Regions from separate parts of the Agrobacterium sp. 6Ca8 genome, predicted to be linked through region 3. Evidence: predicted binding sites of a transcription regulator. Region 3 holds the regulator's gene; each other region holds the start of a gene.
What was found. The regulator PhoB, encoded in region 3, activates phosphate uptake and scavenging genes when phosphate is short. The targets are predictions, from matches to a motif close to TGTCATNNANCTGTCAT.

Region 1: ACZ5A6_RS20325 (DUF47 family protein) is a predicted target of PhoB. The motif match lies at 1,805-1,821, and genes of this name have one in related genera.
Region 2: ACZ5A6_RS04440 (bifunctional 2',3'-cyclic-nucleotide 2'-phosphodiesterase/3'-nucleotidase) is a predicted target of PhoB. The motif match lies at 1,582-1,598, and genes of this name have one in related genera.

The regions. Positions count from the first base shown of each region.
Region 1 covers NZ_AP026434.1:1,332,903-1,336,177, forward strand. The annotation lists gene ACZ5A6_RS20315 (efflux RND transporter permease subunit) at 1-1,188, shown strand, start outside; gene ACZ5A6_RS20320 (NUDIX hydrolase) at 1,210-1,752, opposite strand; gene ACZ5A6_RS20325 (DUF47 family protein) at 1,866-2,510, shown strand; gene ACZ5A6_RS20330 (inorganic phosphate transporter) at 2,510-3,275, shown strand, end outside.
Region 2 covers NZ_AP026433.1:889,842-893,116, forward strand. The annotation lists gene ACZ5A6_RS04440 (bifunctional 2',3'-cyclic-nucleotide 2'-phosphodiesterase/3'-nucleotidase) at 1-1,503, opposite strand, end outside; gene ACZ5A6_RS04445 (PilZ domain-containing protein) at 1,718-2,053, opposite strand; gene ACZ5A6_RS04450 (DUF1203 domain-containing protein) at 2,152-2,619, opposite strand; gene ACZ5A6_RS04455 (DUF4344 domain-containing metallopeptidase) at 2,782-3,275, shown strand, end outside.
Region 3 covers NZ_AP026433.1:104,028-107,302, forward strand. The annotation lists gene pstB (phosphate ABC transporter ATP-binding protein PstB) at 1-471, shown strand, start outside; gene phoU (phosphate signaling complex protein PhoU) at 570-1,295, shown strand; gene phoB (phosphate regulon transcriptional regulator PhoB) at 1,327-2,010, shown strand; gene ACZ5A6_RS00505 (GcrA family cell cycle regulator) at 2,309-2,842, opposite strand; gene ACZ5A6_RS00510 (aspartate aminotransferase family protein) at 3,273-3,275, shown strand, end outside.

The sequences.
Region 1 (3,275 bases), on a different replicon from region 3:
CTGCAAAACGGTCTTGGCGGTGGCGAAAGCCCCGTCCAGCTCAGCATTCTTGGCGACGACCGGGCGATCCTCGAAAAGATCGCCGACGGTCTGATGGAAGACATGAAAAAAATCCCCGGCCTCGTGGATGTGACCTCAAGCACCCGCGACGTGACCTCCATCCTTTCGGTACGCCTGAAACGCGAGGCGGCAAGCGATCTCGGCATTTCCCGATCCGATCTTGCCGCAGCGCTCTCGCCGCTCATCGCCGGTGAGGACGTGTCGAAATGGACGGATGCGGGCGGTAACAGCTACGACATCGTCGTGCGCCTGCCCGGCGAGCGGCGTGCCGACACGGCGAGGATCAGCGAGTTGATGATCGCCACCAGCCGCACGGCATCCAACGGCTCGCCCCTGTTGGTACGTCTGGATCAGGTCGCCGATATCACCACCGTGGAAGCACCCGCCGAAATCCGCCGCATCGACAATCGCCGCGAGGTGCTGGTTTCGGCCAACATATCCGGACGAGCGCTTGGCGAAGTGACAGACGTTTTGAAAACCCTTACCGCCGCCCGCGACCTGCCGGACGGCTACCGTATCCGCTTCGGCGGCGACGCCGAAACCATGGAGGAGACGGTTGGCCACATGGTAATTGCGCTCGCAATGGCGGTCATCTTCATCTACATCGTGCTCGCCTCGCAATTCGGCAGTTTCCTGCAACCGCTCGCCATCATGGCGTCGCTGCCGCTGTCTCTCATCGGCGTCCTCGTCGGGCTCTTGGTTGCCGGCAGCACGATCAACATGTTCTCGCTGATCGGCTTCATCATGCTGATGGGCCTCGTTACAAAGAACGGCATCCTGCTTGTCGATTTCGCCAACCGCGAAAGGAAGCGTGGACTTTCGCTCAACGAAGCGCTGGCGAGCGCCGGCATCATCCGCTTCCGCCCGATCATCATGACGACGCTTGCGATGATTTTCGGCATGATTCCGCTCGGGCTGGCTGTTGGCGGTGGCGGGGCGCAGCGCGCGCCGATGGCGCACGCAGTAATCGGCGGCCTCATCAGCTCCACCCTGCTCACCCTGATCGTCGTGCCAACAATCCTGTCTTACATCGACAGCATCACCCGGCGTTTCGCCCGCCTGCTACCGAAGGCACCGGACGAGATGGGGGAGACGGGATCGACCGAACGTCCATCTTCACCATCCTAGGTTCGCCGGTGACGATTGCCGTTAGGACTTTTCTTCGGTCAGGCGTTTCCTCTTCCCCCTCGGGCGGAAGTCGACCAGAAGCGATTTCAGTTCGATTTCCCGGACGCGCCTTGCTGCCTCGTCCGGGCGAACCCATTCCAGAAGGCGTTCGCCGCGCTCCTTGAAACTCGTTTCCTCCCCGGTGATCTCGATCTGGAAGACATCGACAACGCAGGGAACGACATCGCCGTTGTCGAGCATCTTGAGATAGGTGTAGCGGCCAACGGCGTCCTTCCTCACGCGGCCACGAACGCCCGCTTCCTCCCACGCCTCGATCGCGGCAGCCTCATGCGGCTTCTTGCGTTTCATCGGCCAGCCGCGCGGAATGATCCAGCGTGCGCTGGTGCGGGAGGTGACGACGAGGATTTCGACCTCTTCGCCGCTTCCGGTATAACGGAAGCATAAGGCGGCATATTGCTGCCGGAAAGAGCCGGTGAACAGCTTTTCAGGAACAGCAGCAAGTTGCTGAAGCAATGTCAGGGAACGCGCCGGACGGGCTTTCCGGCTTTTCTTCATGGATTTCATATCCGTTGATACTGCCGATTTTCCGGGTTGCATCAATGCCCCGCGTGCATTTATGACAGTTTTATGACAATCACCCCCCACAACTAATAAAGCGCCATTGAGGGCCAATTCGCATGATGAGCATTTTTCGCAAGCTGATGCCGCGCGAGGACCGTTTCTTCGACATGTTTAGCAAACATTCGGAAACGGTCGTCAAAGCCGCCGCAGCTCTGGACCACCTTCTGAGCGGCGTCGACGTTGAGAAAAACTGCGACCTTATCGTCGCCCTCGAAGACCAGGCGGATGATATTACCCGCGACGTTCTGCTTGCGGTGCGCCGCAGCTTCATAACGCCCTTTGATCGTGGCGATATCAAGGACCTCATCCAGTCCATGGATGACGCCATCGACATGATGCACAAGACCGTCAAGACGATCCGGCTGTTCGAGCAAACCGAATTCGACCCGCTGATGCGCGAGATGGGCCACGAGATCGTGCGTGCGGCAAGCCTCATCGCCGAAGCCATCCCGCTTCTGGAAAAGGTCGGCACCAATGCCCAGCGCCTGTCGGTGATTGCCGAAGAGGTTACCCGCGTCGAAGGGCGCTCCGACGAGCTTCATGACCAGGGCCTGAAGGACCTCTTCCGGCGCCATGGTGCGACCGGCAATACCATGGCCTATATGATCGGCAGCGAGATCTACGGCGAACTCGAAAAGGTCGTCGACCGCTTCGAGGACGTGGCGAACGAGATCAGCGGCATCGTTATCGAGAACGTCTGATGGATGTCGCGCTTGCACTGCCACTGCTTGTCGGCCTTATCGCCATCGCGCTGTTCTTTGATTTTCTGAACGGTCTCCACGACGCCGCAAATTCCATCGCCACCATCGTCTCCACCCGTGTATTGCGCCCGCAATATGCGGTGGCATGGGCGGCCTTTTTCAATTTCATCGCCTTCCTGTTCTTCGGCCTGCATGTGGCCGAAACGCTCGGAACCGGCATCATCGATCCGGCCATCGTCTCCCCGCAGGTCATCTTCGCGGCATTGATGGGCGCCATCGTCTGGAATATCGTCACCTGGATTTTCGGCATTCCCTCCAGCTCGTCACATGCCTTGATCGGCGGTCTCGTCGGTGCGGGCTTTGCGAAGGTCGGTTTCAATTCCATCGTCTGGTCGGGTCTTCTGAAAACCGTGGGCGCGATCTTCATGTCGCCGGCCATCGGCTTTTTCCTGGCACTGCTGCTGGTGCTTGCCGTCTCCTGGCTGTTCGTGCGCCAGACACCCTTCGCCGTGGATCGTACCTTCCGCATCATGCAGTTCATTTCCGCCTCGCTCTATTCGCTCGGCCACGGCGGCAATGACGCACAGAAGACCATGGGCATCATCGCTGTGCTGCTGTTCAGCCAGGGGCATCTTGGAGAGAGCTTCTACGTGCCGTTCTGGGTGGTGATCTCGTGCCAGTCGGCCATGGCGCTCGGCACACTGTTCGGCGGCTGGCGCATCGTGCACACCATGGGGTCGAAAATCACCAGGCTGAACCCGATGC
Region 2 (3,275 bases), 790 kb from region 3:
ATCCTTTGCGCCGGCCTCGACCGTGTTGAACATGCCGGCGGACATTTCCAGCCAGTTCTTCACCTGCGCACCGTTGATCAGCACCGCCTGCACCGTGTTGGGGTAGAGGTAGAGATCGGCGACGTTCTTGATGGCGATGTCACCGGCAGGGACATCGGTGTAATAATCCGCACCACCGCGACCGCCAGACTTGAAGGGCGCTGCTGCCGAAAGCACGGGCAGATCCTTATATTGCCCTTCCTTCAGCATGTCCTTGATGTACCACGTCTGGGCATTGGAGACGATCTGCACGGACGGGTCGTCGGCCACCAGCGCGAAGTAGGAATAGAGTGGCGCCGACGTCTTGCCGACCGGGCGACGCACATAGGCGAGCGCCGCTTCGTGATCTGCCTTGGCGGCGGCTATGACCTCCGGTTTGTCCGTGACATCTGCAACGACCTTGCGATTGTCGTCGCGGTGGTAGATCGGGCGGGCCTCGGAGGTGAAATCGACGATCTTCCAGCTTTTGCCGTCCTTTTCGAGCAGAAGGTCAATGAGGCCCATATGCGAGCCCCAGAAACCGGCCATCACGGCCGGCTTGCCCATCAGCGTACCCTTGACCGCATCCGCACCCTCGATGCCGTCCCATGTCTTCGGACCGGGGAAGACCAGATGCTGGTGACCAGTGAAGATGGCGTCAATGCCTTCCACGCCCGCCAGATAAAGCGAGGCGTTTTCCATGCGATCGGTCTGGCCCTTGCCATCGATGCCGGAATGGGAAAGGGCGATGACGATATCGGCACCTTCTTCCTTCATGACCGGAACCCAGGCTTTAGCCGCCTCGACGATATCGCGCGTCTGGGCCTTGCCCTCCAGATTCTTGGAATCCCACATCATGATCTGCGGCGGCACGAAACCGATGATACCGACCTTGACCGGACTGGTTACGCCTGCACCATCGCGGATCTGTTTCTCGAGGATGACGTAAGGCTTGAAGAACAGCTCATCCTGCTTGGGATCGGAAGCCAGCTGACCCTTGGTGAGGTTGGCGCAGACATAAGGGAAACCGGCGCCCGCCAGCGTATTGGACATATAGTCGAGGCCGTAATTGAATTCGTGGTTGCCAAGCGTGCCGCAATCATAGCCAAGGACATTCATGGCGTTGATGACGGGATGTTTGTCGCCGGCCTTCATGCCGCGCTCATAGGCTATGTAGTCGCCGAGCGGGTTGCCCTGCAGGAAGTCGCCATTATCCACCAGCATCGAGTTTCCGGCCTCGGCACGGATGGCGCCGATGATCGAAGCGGTGCGCGCCAGACCCATCGTGTCGTTCGGTTTGTCGGCGTAATAATCATAGGGAAAGACGTGAACGTGGATGTCAGTCGTTTCCATGATGCGCAGATGCGCCTGGTTGGCTGCGGCGCGCGCGGCGAAGGGATGCAACAGCACCAGAGCCGAAGAGGCGGCGATGCCCCCCAGAAGCGAACGGCGAGTGATGGGGTGGAGAGCGAGAAGCGACGACATGGGAACTCCTTCGTATGAAGCTTGCTCTGTCAGGAAAACGACAAGGTAGAAGCAATCCCCGAGGAGTCCATCATCAAAATGACAAGCCCGTGACGGACGGGCCAGTTTTCAACCGTTTGATAAATTTTTTGTCACAAGGTGGCCGCGCGCGCGTGGCGCGCTTCGGGAATGCGCTATGTCCGGTCTGCGCATTCCCCTTGTCGGAAACGTCTGCTTAGCGGGCGAGAGTCGGTTTTACTTCTTCGTGGAAGAAGCGGAAATAAGACGACAGCTGTGCCAGCGTGTTGGTGGAAAGTTTGAGTTGCAGGCCGAGCCGGTTCATGTGCTGCCATTGCACGACACCCTCGATGAAACCCAGATCTTCACTCTGCACCTTCACCCGGCTTCCTTTGGCGGCAGCGAAAGGTCCGTCCAGTTCGAGCGCCATGCCGGTGGCGGACAGGTCCACCACGCGGCCTCGGGTCGACTGGCTGAAATAGTGCACGGTCGCGTAGATCCGGGTCTTGCTACGGGTCGCAGTGCGGGTCGCCATATTGAGGTTGTTTGTCATTTCGCTACTCAAATCAATTGTTTCCGATGCTTGCATCATGACGTAGAAAGTTTGAGAGCCGTTTAGCCGTTTGCTTAAAATTGCAAGTAATCGCGCGATTATGCTGTGTCGATACGGCACTGGTAGCAATTGTTGCGGGCGGAGCGCACATGCACATAAGCGACGTCTGCCCGCTCCAGAAGATGCGCTGCGCGTGAAAGGATTTCGTCCGTCGCCGTCACCGCTCCGGTGCCGTAGACTATGCGGTCGTCAGTGCCATAGCCGCGAACGATATAATCGGGGCTGTTAAGCATCGGGGGAAGGGCATCCGTCTGCGGATAGTGCTCACAGGCCTCAGCGTGAAGAAAGACTGGCCCCGTTTCCGCATAGGGCTGGAGCGAAGGGAAGGGCCGGTAGGCGAGGATCAGCATTCCTTCGCCTTCATTAATCTGGGAAAGGCAATGGCGGCACGGCATGCCACCTGGAGAAACGGCCTTTTCCGGCGGGTTGCCATAGGCGTCGGCGGCTCCCGCCCGGAAAGCCTCAGCTTCCTTAGCCGGCATTGCTGTAAAGATGAGATCGGTCATGGCGAGGTCCTTCTGTTGGGATCGGCGTTGCTTCTTTGCAGCTATGATCCCGAAACAGACCTATATCCACCCGATTCTTGACGGGTGATGCAACCAGCCCATTGCGTGACTCGTTAGCATCGGGAATCAGTGGCGCTCCTCGATCCCGGAAGGTCTGATTTTATGTTCCGTCGTTTTCTGGCCGCCGTTCCGCTGGCTTTCGTTTCTTTGACGGTTCCGATCGACACGCAGGCGCAGGTCGCCTCCGGTCTCGATGGCCTGTCCGACGATCAGCTCCAGCAGGCGGTCAATTTCGTCATCGGCAATGCGATCTTCTCGCTTTATCACGAGGGTGCACGCATGCTGATCTCGGATTTCGGCGCGCCGGAGACCGGCAGCGCGCAAGCACCTGCCGATCAGCTGGCGGGCACGCTCATCCTTCAGGCCAACGAGGAATGGCTCGATACCGCACTCGTCAATGCTACCGACAGCTGGTATCTGGCGCGCGAGACGGAGGCTTTGCCCGAGCACGAAGCACCGGTGTTTTCGGCGCTTGTTCCCGACAGGAGCCGCGATCGCAACATGGCCTGCCTGATGGTCGGCCGCGACAAGGACGGCTATGGCGATCTTGCCACCATGATGGGGCTCGCCAATGACGAATTTGCCAAATGTGGCGC
Region 3 (3,275 bases):
TTTCCGAAGACGATTTATGAGAACATCGCCTACGGCCCGCGTATCCACGGTCTCGCCCGCAACAAGGCGGATATGGACCAGATCGTCGAGCATAGCCTGCAGAAAGCGGGTCTCTGGAACGAGGTGAAGGATCGTTTGCTGGAATCCGGCACGGGCCTCTCCGGTGGCCAGCAGCAGCGTCTGTGCATCGCACGCGCGGTTGCCGTCAGCCCGGAAGTGATCCTGATGGACGAGCCGTGCTCGGCGCTGGATCCGATCGCGACTGCGAAGGTCGAGGAACTGATCCACGAACTGCGCACCAACTACACCATCGTCATCGTCACGCACTCCATGCAGCAGGCGGCGCGCGTTTCCCAGCGTACGGCCATGTTCCATCTTGGTCATCTTGTCGAAGAAAACGAAACCGACAAGATGTTCACCAATCCGGACGACCAGCGCACGCAGGACTACATCATGGGCCGCTTCGGCTGATCCCCGGCCGGTGCTTTATCGTAACCGTACAAGACTGGTGCCTCTGCCGTGCCCCGCTGTTGGGCACGCGCATGCAGGCCAAGCCGGAGGAATAGACCATGACACAGACAACGACCCATTCGCATATCCTGTCTGCCTATGACGACGAACTGAAGTTTCTGACGCGCCGCATCGCCGAAATGGGCGGTCTTGCCGAGCAGATGTGCGGTGACGCCGTGCGCGCACTCGTCAATTCCGATGCTGCGCTTGCGCAGAAAGTCATTTCGGACGATACCATTCTCGACCACGCTGAGCGCGAAATCGGCGACAAGGCGATCGTAACCATCGCCAAGCGTCAGCCGATGGCGGCAGACCTTCGCGAGATCATCGGCACCCTGCGTATCGCCGCCGATCTCGAACGCGTCGGCGATCTTGGCAAGAACACGGCCAAGCGCGTTATCGCTGTCGCCGGCACCGGCGTTCCGCGCAAGCTCGCCCGCGGCATCGAGCATCTGTCCGACCTGGCGCTGGTGCAGCTCAAGGAAGTCCTCGACGTCTATTCCACGCGTTCCGCCGAAAAGGCCAATGCGATCCGTGAACGCGACGAGGAAATCGATGCCATGTACACGTCGCTCTTCCGGGAGCTTCTGACCTACATGATGGAAGACCCGCGCAACATCACCACCTGCACGCATCTTCTGTTCTGCGCCAAGAACATCGAGCGTATCGGCGATCATGCGACGAATATCGCAGAGACGATCTATTACATGACCACCGGCAGCCAGCCGGAGGGCGAGCGTCCGAAGGACGACAGTTCCAACACGCTTGGTTCGGTGACCGAGTAACAGACAAGCAGAAGCTTGCGGAGTTCAGCATATGGTGCCCAAGATTGCAGTTGTGGAAGACGAGGAAGCGTTGAGCGTCCTGCTTCGTTACAATCTCGAGGCTGAGGGATACGACGTCGACACGATACCCCGTGGCGATGAGGCGGAAATCAGGCTGCAGGAGCGCATTCCGGATCTTCTTATCCTGGACTGGATGTTGCCCGGTGTCTCCGGTATCGAACTGTGCCGGCGCTTGAGAATGCGGCCGGAAACGGAACGCCTGCCCATCATCATGCTGACGGCGCGTGGCGAAGAGAGCGAACGGGTTCGCGGTCTCGCTACCGGCGCTGACGATTATGTCGTCAAGCCGTTCTCGACGCCGGAACTCATGGCCCGGGTCAAGGCCATGTTGCGCCGGGCCCGTCCGGAAGTTCTGTCGTCGGTGCTCAAATGCGGCGATATCGAACTGGACCGCGAGACCCATCGCGTTCACCGCAAAAGCCGCGAAGTGCGCCTCGGCCCGACGGAATTCCGCTTGCTGGAATTCCTGATGACGTCGCCGGGTCGGGTGTTTTCCCGCTCGCAATTGCTGGATGGCGTCTGGGGTCATGATATCTATGTCGACGAGCGCACTGTCGATGTGCATGTCGGACGTCTGCGCAAGGCCCTGAATTTCTCGCACATGCAGGATGTCATCCGCACGGTGCGTGGTGCGGGATATTCGATGGAAGCCTGAGCGAAGCGAAACCAGATAGTTTCGCTGGCGAAGTAATGCACCAAAAAATCAGGAAGCCCGAAATCTGAAACGGTTTCGGGCTTTTTCAATATGAATATCCGCCAAACTCGATGCCATTGTCCGTTTTGACCGTAGGAGATCGGCGGCGCGTTGAAATCCGGATTGAAGGGTCACGCCCAATGGTAAGGGGAAAGTGTGAGGCCTGCCATCAAGCCGCCCAGAAAGCGGCTTTATTTTTGTCAAAAAAAACGGGCCCGAAGGCCCGTAATTTTTGAGTGCTGAATGCGTGCCGCAACACTCAAGCCTTGCGGCGTTCGCTCACCGGCTGGTAGGCGAGTTTCGCATGGAACTTGCAATAGGGCGAAGATTCCAGCGCTTCACAACCGCAGAAATGGAAGTCGTCCTTCAGCGGATCGCCAACCGGCCATTTGCAGGTGCGCTCGGTCAGTTCCGTCAGCGTCAGGCGACGGGAAATCGGCGTGACAACGTTCTTGGAAGGAACGTAATCGAGAACCTGCGCGGTCTCGATATCGATCTCCTCGTGCAGCGCCGTTGCCGCGTTCGAACGGGTGAGGATGCGCGCCGGAGCCGCGTTGACGCGACCTGCGAAAGTCGTCGCACGCGGTGCAGGGGCAGCGGTACGCTTCGGCGCGGAGCGTGCCGAAGTCACTGGACCGCCAGCCTTGACGCGTCCCGGCAGATTGAGACGATGGACCTTGCCGATCACGGCATTACGGCTGACGCCGCCCAGCTGCGCTGCAATCTGGCTGGCGCTAAGGCCCTCGGACCACAATTTCTTGAGCTTTTCGACTCGTTCGTCTGTCCAGTTCATGCCGCTTCTCCGCTTGTCGCGTGTATTTTCGGCAGAATCCCTCTCCGTCTCGCGCGCATGCCGCAAGCGTGGTTTCCGCCTGATTTTCGGTGACTAGTTCCGCCGCAATGCAGTCTAGTAATTAGCGATTAACCTAGTGCCAGCCCGACTCCGTGGCAAGAGTCGCGGGAATCATCTGGAATCGATTTTCCGGTTTTCCCCAACTTGCTGGCGTATTGAGTCTGAAAGGCAACACCTTGGGGCTGGCCCGCCGCCGCATACTAGTGCTTGAGAAGCCCGGGAAACGCTGACTTTTGTTGACATCGGCAAACGAAGTGACAATAGTGCCCCTGCCGCCGCAAGGCGGCATTTTGATTTTCAGGCGAGGGATAACCCCGCAAGCCTATTGACAACAGTTTGACAGCGCATCTGCGCAAGGAGTGATACAGCCATG